Regions from separate parts of the Streptomyces sp. RLA131 genome, predicted to be linked through region 1. Evidence: predicted binding sites of a transcription regulator. Region 1 holds the regulator's gene; each other region holds the start of a gene.
The links. The regulator HrcA, encoded in region 1, represses chaperone genes, less so after heat shock. The targets are predictions, from matches to a motif close to TTNGCACTCNGNNNNNCNGAGTGCNAA.

Region 2: the regulator HrcA is predicted to act here: its motif matches at 4,627-4,653, upstream of groES (co-chaperone GroES).
Region 3: the regulator HrcA is predicted to act here: its motif matches at 3,436-3,462, upstream of groL (chaperonin GroEL).

Annotation. Positions count from the first base shown of each region.
Region 1 covers NZ_JBWDOQ010000002.1:2,773,035-2,780,053, reverse strand. Annotated here, with positions in the region: gene RWE79_RS13675 (SpoIIE family protein phosphatase) at 1-498, shown strand, start outside; gene hemW (radical SAM family heme chaperone HemW) at 520-1,761, shown strand; gene RWE79_RS13665 (Uma2 family endonuclease) at 1,874-2,461, shown strand; gene RWE79_RS13660 (DUF3097 domain-containing protein) at 2,439-3,269, opposite strand; gene RWE79_RS13655 (MBL fold metallo-hydrolase) at 3,294-4,007, opposite strand; gene hrcA (heat-inducible transcriptional repressor HrcA) at 4,166-5,179, shown strand; gene dnaJ (molecular chaperone DnaJ) at 5,180-6,316, shown strand; gene RWE79_RS13640 (nitronate monooxygenase) at 6,402-7,019, shown strand, end outside.
Region 2 covers NZ_JBWDOQ010000002.1:4,973,476-4,980,494, forward strand. Annotated here, with positions in the region: gene RWE79_RS23660 (hypothetical protein) at 1-11, opposite strand, end outside; gene tsaB (tRNA (adenosine(37)-N6)-threonylcarbamoyltransferase complex dimerization subunit type 1 TsaB) at 97-756, shown strand; gene rimI (ribosomal protein S18-alanine N-acetyltransferase) at 753-1,238, shown strand; gene tsaD (tRNA (adenosine(37)-N6)-threonylcarbamoyltransferase complex transferase subunit TsaD) at 1,231-2,310, shown strand; gene RWE79_RS23680 (hypothetical protein) at 2,307-2,564, shown strand; gene RWE79_RS23685 (SCO1431 family membrane protein) at 2,628-2,765, shown strand; gene RWE79_RS23690 (class I SAM-dependent methyltransferase) at 2,743-3,927, opposite strand; gene RWE79_RS23695 (Uma2 family endonuclease) at 3,932-4,540, opposite strand; gene groES (co-chaperone GroES) at 4,801-5,109, shown strand; gene groL (chaperonin GroEL) at 5,233-6,861, shown strand; gene RWE79_RS23710 (ester cyclase) at 6,928-7,019, opposite strand, start outside.
Region 3 covers NZ_JBWDOQ010000002.1:3,601,920-3,608,938, forward strand. Annotated here, with positions in the region: gene RWE79_RS17240 (copper homeostasis protein CutC) at 1-373, shown strand, start outside; gene RWE79_RS17245 (NADH:flavin oxidoreductase) at 406-1,515, opposite strand; gene groL (chaperonin GroEL) at 1,678-3,303, opposite strand; gene RWE79_RS17255 (cold-shock protein) at 3,641-3,844, opposite strand; gene RWE79_RS17260 (ubiquitin-like small modifier protein 1) at 4,321-4,599, opposite strand; gene thrC (threonine synthase) at 4,641-5,933, opposite strand; SAM riboswitch class I at 5,951-6,078, opposite strand; gene RWE79_RS17270 (glucosyl-3-phosphoglycerate synthase) at 6,290-7,019, shown strand, end outside.

The DNA.
Region 1 (7,019 bases):
GAGGTCCTGGACCGCCTCAACCGCGCCCTGGCCGACGAGGCCGCCGCGGCGGCCGCCGTCTCCCTCGGCGCCGAACCACCGCGGTTCCTGTCCCTGCTGTACGGCGAGATCGTCCCGTACCAGGCCGGCCGGGGCGCCCGCTGCACCCTCGCCAGCGCCGGGCACCCGCTGCCGCTGGTCCTGTCGGCCGCCGACGGCGCGGTACGGCCCGTCGCGGCCCCGCAGATACTCCTCGGCATCACCGACGACGCCCGGTACCTCAGCGAGTCCTTCGACCTCGCCCCCGGCGACACCCTGCTGTGCGTCACCGACGGCGTCACCGAGCGGCGCAACGGCAACCGCCAGTTCGACGACGACGACGGCCTCACCGCCGCGCTCGCCGCCTGCGCGGGACTGGGCGCGGTCGCCGTCGCCGAACGGATCCGGCGGGCCGTCCACGACTACGACGCCAGCCCGCCCGACGACGACCTGGCACTCCTCGTCCTCCAGGCGCAATGATCACCGGCCTCGTGCCGGACAATGGGTGACATGCCTTCCGTACTGCCTGACGGCGAGCCCCTGCCCGAGAACGGCGCGCTGCCGCCCGCCGCCCTCACCGGTGCCGGGGACCGCCCGCTCGGGTTCTATCTGCACGTCCCCTACTGCGCGACGCGGTGCGGGTACTGCGACTTCAACACCTACACCGCGAGCGAGCTGCGCGGCAGCGGCGGGGTGCTGGCCTCCCGCGACAACTACGCCGACACCCTGGTCGAGGAGATCCGCCTCGCGCGCAAGGTGCTCGGCGACGACCCGCGGGCCGTGCGGACCGTCTTCGTGGGCGGCGGCACACCGACCCTGCTCGCCGCGGACGACCTGGTGCGGATGCTGGCCGCGATCCGCGACGAGTTCGGGCTCGCCGACGACGCCGAGATCACCACCGAGGCCAACCCGGAGTCCGTGGACCCGGCCTATCTGTCCGCGCTGCGCGAGGGCGGGTTCAACCGCGTCTCCTTCGGCATGCAGAGCGCCCGGCAGCACGTCCTGCGGGTCCTGGACCGCCGGCACACCCCCGGCCGCCCCGAGGCCTGCGTCGCCGAGGCGCGGGCGGCGGGCTTCGACCACGTCAACCTCGACCTGATCTACGGCACCCCGGGGGAGACCGACGACGACTGGCGCGCCTCCCTGGACGCCGCGATCGGCGCCGGCCCGGACCATGTCTCCGCGTACGCCCTCATCGTGGAGGAGGGCACCCAGCTCGCCCGGCGCATCCGGCGCGGCGAGGTGCCCATGACCGACGACGACGTCCACGCCGACCGCTACCTCATCGCCGACGAGCGGCTGTCCGCCGCCGGTCTCGCCTGGTACGAGGTCTCCAACTGGGCGGCCTCCGAGGCCGGCCGCTGCCGCCACAACGAGCTCTACTGGCGCGGCGCCGACTGGTGGGGCGCGGGCCCCGGCGCCCACAGCCACGTGGGCGGCGTGCGGTGGTGGAACGTCAAGCACCCCGGTGCCTACGCCCAGGCCCTGGCCGAGGGCCGCACCCCCGGCGCCGGCCGCGAGGTCCTGGCGGACGAGGACCGCCGGGTCGAGCGCATCCTGCTGGAGCTGCGGCTCGTGGAGGGGTGCCCCCTGGACCTCCTCAAGCCGGCCGGCGCGGCCGCCGCGCAGCGGGCCGTAAGGGACGGCCTCCTGGAGAGTGCCCCTTACGCCCGGGGCAGCGCCGTCCTCACCCTGCGCGGCAGGCTGCTCGCCGACGCGGTCGTACGGGATCTCGTCGACTGACCCGCCGCGATCACTCCCCGGAGTGAACCCGTGCGGATCCGCGGTGCGGCTGCCTACGCTGTTCGTAGGCTGCTGCCGTACTTGCGGCGGCGGGAAGCGGAGGGCCACGGAGATGACCGCTGTGGATGACCGACTGATCACTGATGTCGCCGAGATCTTCGAGAACCTGGAGGTTCCCGAGGGTTTCAAGGCTGAGCTCCTCAGGGGGGACATCGTGATGATGGCGGGGCCCGACGTGGTCCACAACCGGATCGTCCGGTCCGTTCAGGACCAGATCCCTCACGACCGCTGGGAGCGCCTTCAGACCCAGGACATCTCCATCCCGGGCGAGAGCAGCGAGCCGCAGCCGGATCTTGTGGTGATGGAACTCGGTGCGTTCGACGGTCCCGGGCGGCTGATTCCGGCTCCTGCTGTCACGCTGCTGATGGAGGTCGTCTCCAAGAGCAGCGTCGACCGCGACTACGGCGAGAAGCGTTCCATCTATGCGGCGGGCCAGGTTCCCGTCTACCTGATCATCGACCCGATGGCGGCCCACTCCGTGGTGCTCACGGATCCGATCGGCAAGGGGGAGGACGCCGACTACCGGACGGAGCGGACGTTCAAGTTCGGTGCTCCCGTTCCGCTCGACCTGCTCGGCGTCAAGCTGGAGACCGCCGGGTTCCAGACCCTGCCCCCCGTCAAGAGGCACCGCCGGCCGTGACGAAGTCGATCAGTTCCTCCACCCGCCCCAGCAGGGCCGGCTCCAGGTCCTTGTAGCTGCGGACCGAGCCGAGGATCCGCTGCCAGGCGGCGCCGGTGTTCTCCGGCCAGCCCAGGGCCCGGCACACGCCGGTCTTCCAGTCCTGGCCGCGCGGCACCGACGGCCAGGCCGGGATCCCGACGGAGGAGGGCTTCACGGCCTCCCAGACGTCGATGTAGGGATGCCCGACGACCAGGACGTCGGCGCCCGTGACCCGGTCCGCGATACGGGACTCCTTGCTGCCCGGGACCAGGTGGTCGACCAGGACGCCGAGGCGGGCGTCCGGTGCGGGGGCGAACCCGGTCACGATCGCGGGGAGGTCGTCGACGCCCTCCAGGTACTCCACGACGACGCCCTCGATGCGCAGGTCGTCGCCCCAGACGCGCTCGACCAGCTCGGCGTCGTGACGGCCCTCGACGTAGATGCGCCCGGCGCGGGCGACCCGGGCCCGCGCACCGGGGACGGCGACCGAGCCCGAGGCGGTACGGGCCGGGGTGCGCGGGGCGCCGGGGGAGGGGCGGACGAGGGTGACGGCCTGGCCGTCGAGCAGGAAGCCGCGCGGGACCATGGGGAAGACGCGGTGCTTGCCGAACCGGTCCTCCAGGGTCACGGTCGGCCCCTCGGCGGACTTCTCGCAGCGCACGACGGCCCCGCAGAAGCCGGTGGCGGCCTCCTCGACGACCAGGCCGGGCTCGGCGGCGGCCTCGGGCGCGGGGGCGCTCTTCTTCCAGGGCGGGGTGAGGTCGGGACCGTAACTCCTGCTGCGCATGCGTCAGATCGTATCCAGTCGTATCTACGACACGCCGAAGCGCGCGGCCAGCGCGTCCCGCTGGGCGCGTACGAAACGTGCGTCGACCACGGCGCCGTGCCCGGGGACGTACCGGGCGTCCTCGCCGCCCAGCGCCAGCAGTTCGTCCAGGGTGCCGGGCCAGGCGCCGGGGGCGGCGTCGGGGCCGCACTGGGGGTCGCCGGACTCCTCGACGAGGTCGCCGCAGAAGACCACGGTGGGCCGGCCGGGGACGACGACCACCAGGTCGTGCGTGGTGTGGGCGGGTCCGGGGTGGACGAGGACGGCGGACCGGCCGCCGCCCAGGTCGAGCTCCAGCCGGCTGTCGACCGCTACGCCGGGGCGTACCAGGGCGTCGGCGGCCTCGGTGGCGGCGGCCGGGTCGGTGCCGTGCCGCACGGCGTCGGCGCGCAGCGCGAGGCGTTCGCGGGCGAGGTGGGCGCCGAGGGTGAGTTCGCCGTGGACCCGGACTCCGGCCGGGAAGGCGCCGGCCCCGAAGACGTGGTCGAAATGGCCGTGGGTGAGCGCGAGGTCGGTGACGGGCCGGCCGCCGGTGAGGACGGTGGCCTGGTCGCGCAGTTCGGCCCCCTCGGCGAGGGTGGACCCGGTGTCGATCATGAGCACGGCCCGGTCACCGATCACGACGCCGATGGTCACGTCGAGGAACGGAAGCCGCCGCCGGACCACCCCCGGGGCGAGCCGTTCCCACACGTCGGGCATGTCCACACCATGACCGTACCGGGCCCGGAGAGCGGCCGCCCTTGCCGGGGTCTTGCTACCGCGCCGTACACTGGCTGCGGGGAAGCTGGCACTCGTCCGACATGAGTGCCAAAGTGCCAAGGGCGTCACAAGGGACCCGAGACTGGAGGTGCGCGCTGATGCTCAGTGAACGGCGGCTCGAAGTACTGCGCGCCATCGTCCAGGACTACGTCGGCACCGAGGAGCCGGTGGGCTCCAAGGCGCTGACCGAGCGGCACAGCCTCGGGGTGTCGCCGGCCACGGTCCGCAACGACATGGCGGTGCTGGAGGAGGAGGGTTACATCCACCAGCCCCACACCAGCGCCGGCCGGGTGCCCACCGACAAGGGGTACCGGCTCTTCGTCGACAAGCTCGCGGGGGTCAAGCCGCTGTCGGTGGCCGAGCGCCGCGCGATCCAGAACTTCCTGGACAGCGCGGTCGACCTCGACGACGTCGTGGCCCGTACGGTGCGGCTGCTGGCGCAGCTGACCCGGCAGGTCGCGGTGGTGCAGTACCCGTCGCTGACCCGCTCCACCGTCCGTCATGTCGAGCTGCTGGCGCTGGCCCCGGCCCGCATCATGCTGGTGCTGATCACGGACACCGGGCGGGTCGAGCAGCGGCTCGTGGACTGTCCGGTGCCGGTCGGCGAGACCGTGCTGGCGGACCTGCGGGCCCGGCTCAACAGCCGGGCGGCGGGCCGTCGCTTCGCGGACGTGCCGCAGCTGGTGGCGGACCTGCCGGAGAGCTTCGAGAAGGACGACCGGCCGGCGGTCTCGATCGTGCTGGCCACCTTGCTGGAGACGCTGGTCGAGAAGACCGAGGAGCGGATCATGCTCGGCGGCACCGCGAACCTGACCCGCTTCAACCACGACTTCCCGCTGACCATCCGCCCCGTGCTGGAGGCGCTGGAGGAGCAGATGGTGCTTCTCAAACTGCTCGGCGAACAGGACTCGGGCATGACCGTACGAATCGGTCACGAGAACTTCCATGAAGGCCTCAACTCCACATCGGTCGTCGCCGTCGGCTACGGTTCGGGCGACGAGGCGGTGGCAAAACTCGGCGTGGTCGGACCGACCCGCATGGACTACCCCGGAACGATGGGAGCGGTACGCGCAGTGGCACGTTACGTCGGACAGATCCTGGCGGAGTCGTAAGTGGCGACGGACTACTACGCCGTCCTGGGTGTGCGCCGCGACGCGGGCCAGGACGAGATCAAGAAGGCATTCCGCCGGCTCGCGCGCGAACTGCACCCGGACGTGAATCCGGATCCGAAGACCCAGGAGCGGTTCAAGGAGATCAACGCCGCTTACGAGGTGCTCTCGGACCCGCAGAAGAAGCAGGTCTACGACCTCGGCGGCGACCCCCTGTCGGCGGCCGGCGGCGGTGGCGGCGCGGGTGGCTTCGGCGCGGGCTTCGGCAACTTCAGCGACATCATGGACGCGTTCTTCGGGCAGGCCTCGCAGCGCGGTCCGCGCTCGCGGACCCGGCGCGGCCAGGACGCGATGATCCGGCTGGAGATCGAGCTCGACGAGGCGGCCTTCGGGACCACCAAGGACATCCAGGTCGACACGGCTGTGACCTGCGGCACGTGTTCGGGCGAGGGTGCGGCTCCGGGCACCACCGCCCAGACCTGCGACATGTGCCGCGGCCGGGGTGAGGTGTCCCAGGTCACGCGGTCCTTCCTCGGCCAGGTCATGACCTCCCGTCCCTGCCCGCAGTGCCAGGGCTTCGGCACCGTGGTGCCCACCCCCTGCCCCGAGTGCGCGGGCGACGGGCGGGTACGGTCCCGGCGCACCCTCACCGTGAAGATCCCGGCCGGTGTCGACAACGGCACGCGGATCCAGCTGGCGGGCGAGGGCGAGGTCGGCCCGGGCGGCGGCCCGGCCGGTGATCTGTACGTCGAGATCCGTGAGTTGCCGCACCCGGTCTTCCAGCGGCGCGGTGACGACCTGCACTGCACGGTCACCCTGCCGATGACGGCCGCGGCGCTGGGCACCAAGTGTCCGCTGGAGACCCTCGACGGGCTGGAGGAGATCGACGTCCGGCCCGGCACCCAGTCCGGCCAGTCGATCCCGCTGCACCAGCGCGGCATCACCCACCTGCGGGGCGGCGGCCGCGGGGATCTCATCGTCCATGTCGAGGTCCGCACCCCCGACAAGCTGGACCCGGACCAGGAGGAGCTGCTGCGGCGGCTGGCGAAGCTGCGCGGCGACGAGCGGCCGCTGGGCCAGTTCCAGCCGGGCCAGCAGGGGCTCTTCTCCCGGCTGAAGGACGCGTTCAACGGCCGCTGACGGTTCCGCCGGCCAGGGCCGCGCGACCCCCTGACAGCCGCTGCCCGGGCCAGCGGCTGTCAGGGGGTCGTGAAACGATGGCGTCATGCCCGCCCTGACCGATCTTTTCAGGTACCCCGTCGTCCAGGCGCCCATGGCCGGTGGCGCGTCCACGCCCAGACTCGCCGCCGCCGTGAGCGAGGCCGGAGGGCTGGGCTTCCTCGCCGCCGGCTACAAGACGCCGGTGGCGATGTACGAGGAGATCAAGCAGGTCCGCAGTCTCACCAGAAACGCGTACGGCATGAATCTGTTCATGCCGCAGCCCGCGACCGCCGATCCGTCCGCCGTCGAGTGCTACGCCGAGCAGCTGGCCGGTGAGGCCGCCTGGTACGACACCCCGCTCGGCGACCCGGACTCGGGCAGTGACGACGCGTACGAGGCCAAGGTCTCGATCCTGATCGACAACCCGGTGCCGGTGGTGAGCTTCACCTTCGGCTGTCCGGCGCGCGCGACGCTGGCCGCGCTGAACGCCGTCGGCACCGTCACCGTGATCACCGTCACCTCCGCCGCCGAGGCGCTGGCGGCGCAGCGGGCGGGCGCCGACGCGGTGTGCGTGCAGGGCATCGAGGCCGGCGGCCACCAGGGCACCCACCGTGACGACCCCGAGCTGGACTGCGCCGGGGTGGGCCTGCTGGCGCTCGTTCCGCAGGTGCGGGAGGCCGTG
Region 2 (7,019 bases), 2.2 Mb from region 1:
ATCCTTGCCACGGTGCGCGCTCCTCCGCTCCTCGCATGCTGTCATGCGGTAACGGTGCCGACGTTAGCAGCCGGTGCGAGCCGTAGGCTTGGCACCGTGCTGCTCCTCGCCTTCGACACCGCCACGCCCGCCGTCACCGCCGCGCTCCACGACGGGCGGCACGTGCTCGCCGAGTCCACCCAGGTCGACGCCCGGCGTCACGGAGAACTGCTGATGCCCGCCGTCGACCGGGTGTTGCGCGAAGCCGGTACCAAGCTCGACGCCGTCACCGGCATTGTGGTCGGCGTCGGCCCCGGCCCCTACACGGGGCTGCGGGTCGGACTGGTGACCGCCGCCGCCCTCGGCGACGTGCTCGGCGTCCCGGTGCACGGCGTCTGCACGCTGGACGGCCTCGCGTACGCCGCCGGTCTCGACGAACCGTTCGTCGTCGCGACCGACGCCCGCCGCAAGGAGGTCTACTGGGCGCGCTACGACCACCACCTCGGCCGCGCCACCGGCCCAGCCGTCGACCGCCCCGCCGACATCGCCGGACAGGTGGCGGGGCTCCCCGCGGTGGGCCACGGCGCCGAGCTCTACCCGGAGGTCTTCACGGGCCTGCGGCCGGGCTTCCCCGTCCACCAGTCCGCCGGCGCGCTGGCCGCGCTCGCCGCCGTCAGGCTGGAGGCGGGCGAGGAGTTCCTCCCCGCGCTTCCGCTGTACCTGCGCCGCCCGGACGCCCAGGTGCCCGCCGGGTACAAGGCGGTCCTGCCCAAGTGACCGCCGTACTGCGCGAGATGCGCTGGTGGGACCTCGACCCGGTGATGGAGCTGGAGCACACCCTCTTCCCCGAGGACGCCTGGTCGCGCGGCATGTTCTGGTCCGAACTGGCCGACGCCCGGCACCCGTCCGCGACCCGGCACTACATCGTGGCCGAACAGGACTCCCGCCTCGTCGGCTACGCCGGGCTCGCCGCCGTCGCCGGCACCGGCGACGTCCAGACCATCGCGGCCGCCCGCGACCAGTGGGGCACCGGCCTCGGCGGCCGCCTGCTGGCCGAACTGCTGCACCAGGCCTCCGCCTTCGAGTGCCACGAGGTGCTGCTCGAAGTACGCGTCGACAACTCCCGCGCCCAACGGCTCTACGAGCGCTTCGGCTTCGAGCCGATCGGCTTCCGCAAGGGCTACTACCAGCCCGGCAACGTCGACGCCCTCGTCATGCGCCGTGCGCAGAGCCCGAAAGGAAACGACACCCATGGCTGACGAGCCCCTCGTCCTCGGCATCGAGACCTCCTGCGACGAGACCGGCGTCGGCATCGTCCGCGGCCACACCCTCCTCGCCGACGCCATCGCCTCCAGCGTCGACGAGCACGCCCGCTTCGGCGGCGTCGTCCCCGAGGTCGCCAGCCGCGCCCACCTGGAGGCGATGGTCCCCACCATCCGGCGCGCCCTGAAGACCGCCGGGGTCACCGCCGCCGACCTCGACGGCATCGCGGTCACGGCCGGCCCCGGGCTCGCCGGAGCGCTGCTGGTCGGCGTCTCGGCCGCCAAGGCGTACGCCTACGCGCTCGGCAAGCCGCTCTACGGCGTCAACCACCTCGCCTCGCACATCTGCGTCGACCAGCTCGAACACGGGCCGCTGCCGGAGCCGACGATGGCCCTGCTGGTCTCCGGCGGCCACTCCTCGCTGCTCCTCGCCCCGGACATCACCAGTGACGTACGCCCCCTCGGTTCGACCATCGACGACGCGGCGGGCGAGGCCTTCGACAAGGTCGCCCGGGTGCTGGGGCTGGGCTTCCCCGGCGGCCCGGTCGTCGACCGCTACGCGCGCGACGGCGACCCGGCCGCGATCCGCTTCCCGCGCGGCCTGACCGGCTCCCGCGACCCGGCCTACGACTTCTCCTTCTCCGGCCTCAAGACCGCCGTCGCCCGCTGGGTCGAGGGCCGCCGCCGTGACGGCCAGGACGTGCCCGTCGCCGACGTCGCGGCCTCGTTCCAGGAGGCCGTGGTCGACGTCCTCACCCGCAAGGCCGTCCGCGCCTGCCGGGACAACGGCGTCGACCACCTCATGATCGGCGGGGGCGTCGCCGCCAACACCCGGCTGCGCGCCATGGCCCAGGAACGCTGCGACGCCGCCGGCATCGTGCTGCGGGTGCCCCGGCCCGGACTCTGCACCGACAACGGCGCGATGGTCGCCGCCCTCGGCGCGGAGATGGTCGCCCGTGGCCGGCCCGCCTCCGCCTTCGACCTCTCGGCCGACTCCTCGCTCCAGGTCACCGAGATCTCCGTCCCCGCCCCGGCGTCCGTCCCGGCCCCGGCACCCGCCCACCGATGACCGTCGCCCTCATGTGGGAGGCCCGCGCCGCCGACGGCCGCGGCCCCGAACTCCTGGCCTGGGCGCGTGCGCAGGCGTTCCCGCGAACGCCGCTGCGCAGGGAGACCTTCGCCGCCCCCGGGGACCGTGTGCTGGTCATCACCTGGTGGGAGGCGCCGTACGACGCCGAGCTGCCGGAACTGCCCACCCCGGCGCCGGAGTTGGTGGCCCGGCCGCCGCACCGCTGGCGTTTCGAGTCGCTCGGGGCGGCCTGAGGCGGCACATGAGGTCGGTCACTTTCGGCCATAAAGGGCGCTATGGGTGTTTAGGCTCGCCGCATGACAGAAATGACGGCGCCCCGCGCGCGTACCGGTGGCCCCTCGGGTGACGACGGCGTCAAGCTGCTGGAGCATGTGCTCGGCTGGACGCTGACCGTGCTCCTCGCGATGCTCGTCACCGGCCTGGGCCTGATGTAGCCGCCGGCCGCCCCAGCAGCATGCTCGGGGCGCCCGCGACCCGGGTCAGGAAGACCGTCGCGGAGGCCGGTCCCTGCGGCCTCACCCGGCGGCGCAGCTCCTCGGGCTCCACGGCCGAGCCGCGCTTCTTGACGGTGAGCACCCCGATCCCGCGCTCCCGCACCAGCGCCTTGAGCCGCTTGAGGCCGAACGGCAGCACATCGGTGATCTCGTACGCGCTCGCGTACGGCACCGGCCGCAGCTCGTCCGCCGTCACATAGGCGATCGTCGAGTCGATCAGCCCGCCGCCCACGGCCTGCGCCACCTCCGCCACGAGGTGCGCCCGGATCACGGCGCCGTCCGGCTCGTACAGCCACCGCCCCACCTCCCGCACCGCCGGGTCCGGCAGGCCCCGGCCCAGCAGCGAGGCGGTGCCCGGCAGCAGCGTCGCCCGCCGGGCCCCCGGTGCGGTGCCGAACCACAGCACCGCCTCCTTCACGTCGCCGTGGTCGGAGATCCACTCCGCCTCGGCCTCGTCCGCGACGGCCTCGTGCGGCACCCCGGGCGCGATCTTCAGCGCCGCGTACGGAGCCTTGCGCGCCGCCTCCACCGCCCAGGACAGCGGCGGCGAGTACGCCTCAGGGTCGAAGATCCGCCCCCGGCCGCCCCGGCGGGCCGGGTCGACGAAGACCGCGTCGTACGCCTGTGTGGCGACCTCCGTGACATCGGCGCAGCGCACCTCGATCAGCCCGGCCAGCCCCAGGGCCTCCGCGTTGGCCCGGGCGACCGCGCAGGTCAGCGGCGACCGGTCGACGGCCAGCACCTCGATGCCGGCCCGGGCCAGCGCGATCGCGTCACCGCCGATCCCGCAGCACAGGTCGGCCAGCCGCCGTACACCCAGCGCGGTGAACCGCCCGGCGCGGTACTCGGCGACGGTGGTTCGGGTCGCCTGCTCCACGCCGTCGGGCGTGAAGTACATCCGGTACGCGTCCTCGCCGAACTTGGCCGCCGCCCGCTGCCGCAGCCGGGCCATCCCCAGGGCCGCCGACACCAGCCCCGCCGGGTGCGTGCGGCGCAGCCGGGTGGCCGTCGCCAGCTCCGTGCCGGGGTCGTAGTCCCGGAGGGAGGCGAGCAGGGCCTGCCCCTCGGCGGTCAGGAGGGCGGAGAACGCGTCAAGATCCACGTGCCTATTGTCGCGGAGGCCGCTTCCGGTACAGCGTGGTGAGGTCGACGCCCATGGGGAACGGCACGGGTACGTCGAGCTTGCCCCGGTGGATGCCGGTGGGGACGTACACGGCCGGCCTGCGGGCGGTCGCCTCGTCGAGCTCGTAGACATGGACGACCGGGCTGCCGTCCTCGTTCTCCACCCGCCAGAAGTGCCGGATACCCGCTTCGGCGTACTTGGTCGGCTTGGTCTCGCGGTCGCGTTCCTCGGACTCGTCCGAGACGATCTCGATGGCGAGGACGACTTCCCCGGGCAGGTAGTTCGTGCGCTTGTCATCGAGAGGGGCGTCGACGAGCAGAATGTCAGGCTCGGGCCCCTGTCGCCGGCCCAGCCTGACCGTCATCTCGGTCACCACGCGCAGGTTGTCCGACTCGTCGGGGATCGCGTCCTCCATGGCGTTGGCCAGCCGCCGCATCACAACACTGTGAAAGTCGGTCTGCGGCGACATCATGATGAGCGCTCCGTCGATCAGCTCGAACCGGGGCGCGTCAGGAGGCAGACGGTCCAGATCGTCGACCGTCCAGCCGCCCGGCGGCGGGTAGAACCAGTCGGGAAGGGGCTCGGCGGTCACCTGCGGCACTCCTCGCGAACGCGACGAAATGTGACGCCTCCAGGCTACCGGGGAAGGCCCGGGTCAACGCCGCGCCCGGCGCGGCATTGGCACTCCGCTTGACCGAGTGCTAACTCCGTCCTAGTCTCAGATCTGGCACTCAGCACTGCCGAGTGCCAATTACACAGCGACGGGCAGGTCCGGCACCCGCGACGACGGGCCTACCAGGTCGCCACCCATACAGACACTCCCGTTAGCCCTTTGAAGGGGGAGGTCGGATCGTGACGACCGCCAGCACCAAGGTTGCCATCAAGCCGCTTGAGGACCGCATTGTGGTCCAGCCGCTCGACGCCGAGCAGACCACGGCCTCCGGCCTGGTCATCCCGGACACCGCCAAGGAGAAGCCCCAGGAGGGCACCGTCCTTGCCGTGGGTCCGGGCCGGTTCGAGGACGGCAAGCGCCTGCCGCTCGACGTCGCCGTCGGCGACGTCGTGCTGTACAGCAAGTACGGCGGCACCGAGGTCAAGTACAACGGCGAGGAGTACCTCGTCCTCTCGGCTCGCGACGTCCTCGCGATCGTCGAGAAGTAATTCCGGCCCGGCTTCCGAGCCACCGGAACAGCAGTGACCACGCCCCGGTCCCACCGCGTCATACCGACCGGGGGCCCGGGGTGTGGTCTTTGACGAAGACTGAAGACGAGGTATTCCGCCGGTATGGCCAAGACCCTGAAGTTCGACGAGGACGCCCGTCGCGCCCTTGAGCGCGGCGTGAACAAGCTCGCCGACACCGTGAAGGTGACCATCGGCCCCAAGGGCCGCAATGTCGTCATCGACAAGAAGTTCGGCGCCCCGACCATCACCAACGACGGCGTGACCATCGCCCGCGAGGTGGAGCTCGACGACCCGTACGAGAACCTCGGTGCGCAGCTGGTGAAGGAGGTGGCGACCAAGACCAACGACATCGCGGGTGACGGCACCACCACCGCCACCGTCCTCGCCCAGGCCCTGGTCCGCGAGGGTCTGCGCAACGTGGCCGCCGGCGCCTCCCCGGCCTCGCTCAAGAAGGGCATCGACGCGGCGGTCAAGGCCGTCTCGGACGAACTGCTCGCCACCGCCCGCCCGATCGAGGGCAAGGAAGACGTAGCCGCCGTCGCCGCGCTGTCCGCCCAGGACAAGCAGGTCGGCGAGCTGATCGCCGAGGCGATCGACAAGGTCGGCAAGGACGGTGTCATCACCGTCGAGGAGTCCAACACCTTCGGGCTGGAGCTGGACTTCACCGAGGGCATGGCCTTCGACAAGGGCTACCTGTCGCCGTACTTCGTGACCGACCAGGAGCGCCTCGAGGCCATCCTGGACGACCCGTACATCCTCGTCACCCAGGGCAAGATCAGCTCGATCCAGGAGCTGCTGCCGCTGCTGGAGAAGATCATCCAGGCGGGCGCCTCCAAGCCGCTGCTGATCATCGCCGAGGACGTCGAGGGCGAGGCCCTGTCGACCCTGGTCGTCAACAAGATCCGCGGCACCTTCAACGCGGTCGCGGTCAAGGCCCCCGGCTTCGGTGACCGCCGCAAGGCCATGCTCGGCGACATCGCCACCCTCACCGGTGCGACCGTCATCGCCGAGGAGGTCGGCCTCAAGCTCGACCAGGCCGGTCTGGACCTGCTCGGCACCGCCCGCCGCGTGACCGTCACCAAGGACGACACGGTCATCGTCGACGGCGCCGGCGACAAGTCCGAGATCGAGGGCCGCGTCGCCCAGATCAAGGCCGAGATCACCAACACCGACTCCGACTGGGACCGCGAGAAGCTCCAGGAGCGCCTCGCCAAGCTCGCCGGCGGCGTCTGCGTCATCCGTGTCGGCGCGGCCACCGAGGTCGAGCTCAAGGAGAAGAAGCACCGTCTGGAGGACGCCATCTCCGCGACCCGCGCCGCGGTCGAGGAGGGCATCGTCTCCGGTGGTGGCTCCGCGCTCGTCCACGCCGTCAAGGTGCTGGAGGACAACCTCGGCAAGACCGGCGACGAGGCCACCGGTGTCGCGGTCGTCCGCCGCGCCGCCGTCGAGCCGCTGCGCTGGATCGCCGAGAACGCCGGCCTGGAGGGCTACGTCATCACTTCCAAGGTCGCCGAGCTCGAAAAGGGCCAGGGCTTCAACGCCGCCACCGGCGAGTACGGCGACCTGATCAAGGCCGGCGTCATCGACCCGGTCAAGGTCACCCGCTCCGCCCTGGAGAACGCCGCGTCCATCGCGTCCCTCCTCCTCACCACCGAGACCCTCGTGGTGGAGAAGAAGGAAGAGGAGCCCGCCGAGGCCGGTCACGGCCACGGTCACGGCCACTCGCACTGACCCGGGCCTGCCCGACCCGCGTACGAAGGCCCCCGCTCCAGCCGGAGCGGGGGCCTTCGGCCTGTCCTACGACGGCATTTCGACCACGCCGAGACGGCGCAGCATGCCCAGGAAGTCCCAGTGCCACCAGCCCTCCATGATCCTTCCGTCCTCGAACC
Region 3 (7,019 bases), 830 kb from region 1:
GGTCGACGCCATCGGCCCCGGCGCCCGCTGGACCTTCCACCGTGCCGTCGACCACAGCGCCGACCGGGCCGCCCTCAGGTCCGCGCTGCACGGCCTTCCCGGCCTGGACACCTACCTCACGGCGGGCTCGGCGGCGGGCGTCGACGCGGGCCTGCCGGTGCTGCTGGCCGAGGTCGGCCGGTACGCCGCCGAACCGCAGCTCATGGTCGGCGGCGGCCTGCGCACCGACCACCTTCCGGCGCTGCTGGCGGGCGGCCTGTCCGCCTTCCACGTCGGGGGCGCCGTCCGCCCGGCCGGCTGGTCCGGCCCGGTCGACCCGGCCTCGGTCCGCGCCTGGCGCGACCTCCTGGACGCCCCGGTGGCCGTCCACTGACCGGTGTCCTCAAGCGCCGGCGGCCCGCGCCGTCAGCTCAGGGCGCGAAACGCCTGGGGGGTGAAGGGGACGATGTCGTCGGTGCGGCCGGCGAGGACCTTGGCGGCCCAGGCGGGGTCACCGAGCAGGGCCCGGCCCACCGCGACGAGGTCGAACTCGTCGCGCTCCAGGCGGTCGATCAGCCTTTCGATGTCCGCGACCCCGGGCGCCTCGCCGGAGAAGCCGCGGATGAAGTCGTTGTCCAGCCCGACCGAGCCGACGGTGATCGCCGGCCTGCCGGTCAGCTTCTTCGCCCAGCCCGCCAGATTCAGGTCCGAGCCCTCGAACTCGGGCAGCCAGTAACGCCGGGTGGAGGCGTGGAACGCGTCCGCGCCGGCCTCGGCCAGCGGGGCGAGGACCGCCTCGAACTCCTCCGGGGTGTGGGCGATCCGGGCGTCGTAGTTCTCGGCCTTCCACTGCGAGAGCCGGAAGATCACCGGGAACTCCGGTGACACGGCGGCCCGCACGGCGGCCGTGATCTCGGCGGCGAAGCGGGTACGGGAGGCGGTGTCGCCGCCGTAGCCGTCGGCGCGGCGGTTCGTGCCGGACCACAGGAACTGGTCGATCAGATAGCCGTGGGCGCCGTGCAGTTCGACCCCGTCGAAACCGATCCGCTCGGCCGCGGCGGCCGCCTCCGCGAAGCCGCGCACCACGTCGTCCAGGTCGGACAGGGTCATCGCCCGGCCCGCGCTCTCCGTGCCGTCCAGCGCGATCCCGGACGGGCCGACCGGCGGGGCGTCCACGACCGGCGGGGAGCCGGCCTTGCGGGCCATCCCGACGTGCCACAGCTGCGGCACGATCCTGCCGCCCGCCGTGTGGACGGCCTCGGCGACCCGGGCCCATCCGGCGAGCGCGTCCTCGCCGTGGAAGCGGGGCACCCGGTCGCTCTGCCCGGCCGACGGGTGGTCTATGTACGTGCCCTCGGTGATGATCAGGCCGACCTCGCCGGCCGCCCGGCGGGCGTAGTACGCCGCGACGTCCTCGCCGGGCACACCACCCGGGGAGAACTCGCGGGTCATCGGCGCCATCACTGTCCGGTTCCGTACGGTCAGCCCGTTCAGGGCGAACGGGCGGGACAGCGTCTCGGTGATACGGGTCGACACGGCGGGGTCTCCTCGGTCGGGGCAGGCAGGGGCGTATGCGGGCGGGGTGGCCCGACCTGGTCAACCTCCGCCGCAGGAACGGAAATTCCGGGAACGCCCGAGGGCGGCACCCCCGCGCTGGGGATGCCGCCCTCGGTCAGGCACTGCCGATCCGCGAACGGATCAGAAGTCCATGTCACCGCCCGGCATGCCGCCGCCGGCCGGGGCCGCACCGGCCTTCTCGGGCTTGTCGGCGATGACGGCCTCGGTGGTGAGGAAGAGCGCGGCGATGGAGGCCGCGTTCTGCAGCGCGGAGCGCGTGACCTTCGCCGGGTCGATGATGCCCTCGGCGATCATGTCGACGTACTCGCCGGTCGCGGCGTTGAGGCCGTGACCCACCGTCAGGTTGCGCACCTTCTCCACGACGACGCCGCCTTCGAGGCCGGCGTTGACCGCGATCTGCTTCAGCGGGGCCTCAAGGGCGATGCGCACGGCATTGGCACCGGTCGCCTCGTCACCCTCCAGCTCCAGCTTCTCGAAGACCGAGGACGCCTGGATGAGAGCGACGCCACCACCGGCGACGATGCCCTCCTCGACGGCGGCCTTGGCGTTGCGCACCGCGTCCTCGATGCGGTGCTTGCGCTCCTTGAGCTCGACCTCGGTGGCGGCACCGGCCTTGATGACGGCCACGCCGCCGGCCAGCTTCGCCAGACGCTCCTGGAGCTTCTCGCGGTCGTAGTCGCTGTCCGAGTTCTCGATCTCGGCGCGGATCTGGTTGACACGGCCCGCGACCTGGTCGCTGTCGCCGCCGCCGTCCACGATCGTGGTCTCGTCCTTGGTGATGACGACCTTGCGGGCGGTGCCGAGCAGGTCGACGCCGGCGTTCTCCAGCTTGAGGCCGACCTCCTCGGAGACGACGGTGCCACCGGTGAGGATGGCGATGTCGCCGAGCATGGCCTTGCGGCGGTCACCGAAGCCCGGGGCCTTGACGGCGACGGACTTGAAGGTGCCACGGATCTTGTTGACGACGAGGGTGGACAGCGCCTCGCCCTCCACGTCCTCCGCGATGATCAGCAGCGGCTTGCCCGACTGCATGACCTTCTCCAGCAGCGGGAGCAGGTCCTTCACCGAGGAGATCTTGGAGTTGACGATCAGGATGTACGGGTCGTCGAAGGACGCCTCCATACGCTCCAGGTCGGTCGCGAAGTACGCGGAGATGTAGCCCTTGTCGAAGCGCATGCCCTCGGTGAGCTCAAGCTCCAGACCGAAGGTCTGCGACTCCTCGACGGTGATGACGCCTTCCTTGCCGACCTTGTCCATGGCCTCGGCGATGAGCTCGCCGATCTGGGGGTCGGCGGCGGAGATGGAGGCCGTCGAAGCGATCTGCTCCTTGGTCTCCACGTCCTTGGCCTGCTCCAGCAGGGCACCGGAGACGGCCTCGACGGCCTTCTCGATACCGCGCTTGAGGGCCATCGGGTTGGCACCCGCGGCTACGTTGCGCAGGCCCTCGCGGACCAGCGCCTGGGCCAGGACGGTCGCGGTCGTCGTACCGTCACCGGCGACGTCGTCGGTCTTCTTCGCGACTTCCTTGACCAGCTCGGCGCCGATCTTCTCGTACGGGTCCTCGAGCTCGATCTCCTTGGCGATGGAAACACCATCGTTGGTGATCGTGGGGGCGCCCCACTTCTTCTCGAGGACGACGTTACGGCCCTTGGGGCCGAGGGTGACCTTGACGGCGTCTGCGAGCTGGTTCATCCCGCGCTCGAGACCGCGCCGTGCCTCCTCGTTGAACGCGATGATCTTGGCCATGTGAAGTGGTCCTCCCGGACGGGGTGGATTGCTCCGGACCGCGCTGGCGCCCGCGACGGACGGCCTGCCGACCACCGGCCTCTTGCCGGCACTCGGACGGGCCTCGCCGACCCGGTCCTTCTGTTGTTCTGGGTAGCACTCTCACCATCAGAGTGCTAACGCTAATGATTAGCACTCGACCCCCGAGAGTGCAAGCGACCGCGGCCGAGCCTGTGGACCCACGGGCGCACTCATCACACCCCGGGCGCACGCACGAGGGCCCGCACCCCGGACGGGATGCGGGCCCTCGTACTGAGCGTGAGCGTTGAGCGTGTCTGGTGGCCGATGCCGCGCCGGTCTAGACGGCGAGCCGGACCATGTCCGCCTGCGGCCCCTTCTGACCCTGCGAGATCTCGAACTCGACCCGCTGGCCTTCTTCGAGGGTGCGGTAGCCGTCCATCTGAATCGCGCTGTAGTGCACGAAGACGTCCGCACCACCGTCGACCGCGATGAAGCCGTACCCCTTCTCCGCGTTGAACCACTTGACGGTGCCCTGAGCCATTCCTAACTCCCCTATTACTGGCCCTTCGCAGATCCGCACCTCGCGAACCCGGGTCAGACCTCACCCCCTACAGCCCAGGGGGCGTGCGCCGGAACGCGTCGACCGCCGCTGAATGTATCTGCCCGGATGCCCTCTGCAACAGGTCAATCGGACGAGAATTCTGGGCACAACAGAACGACAAAAAGGGGGAATTGAAACATAATCCGGGGCAACTCGGACCGGACATAACTGACCAACACGACATTCAACGCGTGAATTTGGCGATAAATCGCCGCTCGCGGAAAGGAATTGTCAGGGTCTCTGCGGCCACTGTACCGCCATTCAACTACCGCTCAGCACACAGGTGCCCCGCCCTCACCACCGAGGACGGGGCACCTGTGCGCACCTTCTGAGCGGGCTCAGCGCGGGCTCAGCGCGGGCTCAGCGCGGGCTCAGCGCGGGCTCAGCGCGGGCTCAGCGCGGGCTCAGCGCCCGGCTCAGCAGCCGCCGGCGACCGCCGGGATGATCGAGACGCTCGCGCCGTCCGCCACGGACGTCTGCAGCCCCTCGGAGAAACGGACGTCGTCGTCGTTGACGTACACGTTGACGAAGCGGCGCAGCTTGCCCGTGTCGTCGAGCACCCGCGCGGAGATGCCCGGGTGGTTCGCCTCCAGGGACGCGATGACCTCGGCCAGCGTCGTGCCCTCGGCGGGCACCTCGGACTGTCCGCCGGTGTAGGTGCGAAGGATGGTCGGGATGCGGACGGAAGCGCTCATGATTCGGGATTCACCTTCAGTCGGGCAGACGGGAGTCGGGGTCAGCCGGACAGGCCGGCGGCACGGAACGCGTCGAGGCTGGGCTTGATCGTGGCCGTCGGCCCGGTGGTGTCGGCCACGGCGTCCAGGGTCTTCAGGCCATCGCCGGTGTTGAGGACGACCGTCTCCTCGGCCGGGTCGAGCAGGCCGCTGTCGATCAGCTTCTTCAGGACACCGACCGTCACCCCGCCCGCCGTCTCGGCGAAGATGCCCTCGGTACGGGCCAGCAGCTTGATCGCGGCCACGCACTCCTCGTCGGTGACGTCCTCCACCGCGCCGCCGGTGCGGCGCGCGATGTCCAGGACGTACGGGCCGTCGGCCGGGTTGCCGATCGCCAGCGACTTGGCGATCGTCTTCGGCTTCTGCGGGCGTACGACGTCGTGGCCGGCCTTGAAGGCGGTGGAGACCGGCGAGCAGCCCTCGGCCTGGGCGCCGTAGATCCGGTAGGGCCTGTCCGCCACCAGGCCGAGCTTGATCAGCTCCTGGAGACCCTTGTCGATCTTGGTGAGCTGCGAGCCCGAGGCGATCGGGATGACGATGTTGTCCGGCAGCCGCCAGCCGAGCTGCTCGCAGATCTCGTACGCCAGGGTCTTGGAGCCCTCGCCGTAGTAGGGGCGCAGATTGACGTTGACGAAGCCCCAGCCCTCGCCGATCGGGTCGCCGATCAGCTCGCTGCAGAAGCGGTTGACGTCGTCGTAGTTGCCCTCGATGCCGACCAGTTGGCCGCCGTAGACCGCGGCCATCACGACCTTGCCGGCCTCCAGGTCGTGCGGGATGAACACGCAGGAGCGGAAGCCGGCGCGGGCGGCGGCGGCACCGACGGCGCCGGCCAGGTTGCCGGTGGAGGAGCAGGACAAGGTGGTGAGGCCGAAGGTGCGGGCGGCCTCCAGGGCGATGGCGACGACCCGGTCCTTGAACGAGTGGGTCGGGTTGCCGGAGTCGTCCTTGATGTGCAGGCCGCCGGTGATGCCCAGCTCGCGGGCGAGGTTGTCGGCCTTGACGAGCTTGGTGAAGCCGGGGTTCAGGTTCGGCTTGGTGGTCACGTCGGCCGGGACCGGGAGCAGCGGCGCGTAGCGCCAGATGTTGTCCGGGCCGGCCTCGATCTGCTTGCGCAGCCGCTCCGGGTCACCGGTGGGGAGGTCGTAGGCCACTTCGAGCGGCCCGAAACACTCCTGGCAGGCGAAGATCGGCGTCAGCGGGAAGCGCGTGCCGCATTCGCGGCAGGACAGCGCGACAGCGGGGCCGAAAGCGGCGGAAACAGAGGTGTGATCTGCGGAAATGGTCTGCGCAGCCATGGAGGCGAGGCCCTTTCTCCTCATCTTCCCCGCGGCGCATTTCGCCGCGAGACGGAATTGGCACCTTCCCCACCTGGACCTCGCGGTCGGCGGGAGGGTTGCCGGGGCTTCAACGGGCCGTTCCCTCTGCCCCTCTGGATGAGCGGTATGGCGGTGACGCACTGGCACAGGGCCACCGCATTTGTCGTCCGAAGACGTAACAAGCCCAGATCATCGTGGACATACGATGGTCATGTCTCGTGTTCAAGACTGTAACCGACGACCCCGAACCTGGTCATAGGCAGTCCGTCCATCGAGACAGATGCGACAGACCGCCCTGCCGGAGGGGGGACAACTCCGACAGAACGGAGCCGCACGTGCTTGACGAGGTAGCCGACTGGCTGGAGCGCCGGTCGTGGTCCGCGGACCGCAGGCCGCTCTCGACCCTGCTCGCCGCGAAACGGTCGGCGGGCCCGAGCGGGACGGTGAGCGTGGTGCTGCCCGCGCTCAACGAGGAGTCCACGGTCGGGACGATCGTGGAGACCATCCGCCGTGAGCTGATGAGTGACGCCGTACCGCTCGTCGACGAGCTGGTGGTGATGGACTCCGGTTCGACGGACCGTACCGCCGCCGTCGCCGAGGCCGCCGGCGCGACCGTCGTGCACCGCGACGCGGTGCTGCCCCGGCTGCCGGCCCTGCCCGGCAAGGGCGAGGTGCTGTGGCGGTCCCTGCTCGCCACCAGCGGGGAGATCGTCGCCTTCGTCGACGCCGACCTGCGGGACTTCGACGCGCGCTTCGTGTCCGGGATCATCGGCCCGCTGCTGACCGACCCCGGCGTGCAGCTGGTCAAGGCCATGTACGACCGCCCCCTCGAAACGGGCGGCACCGTCGTCCCGGCGGGCGGCGGCCGGGTCACCGAGCTCGTCGCCCGGCCCCTGCTCAACCTGCACTGGCCGCAGCTGGCCGGCTTCGTCCAGCCGCTGGGCGGCGAGTACGCGGCCCGGCGCTCGCTGCTGGAGCAGCTGCCGTTCCCGGTGGGCTACGGCGTCGAGCTCGGCATGCTCATCGACTCCCTCAACACGGTGGGCCTGGACGCCCTCGCCCAGG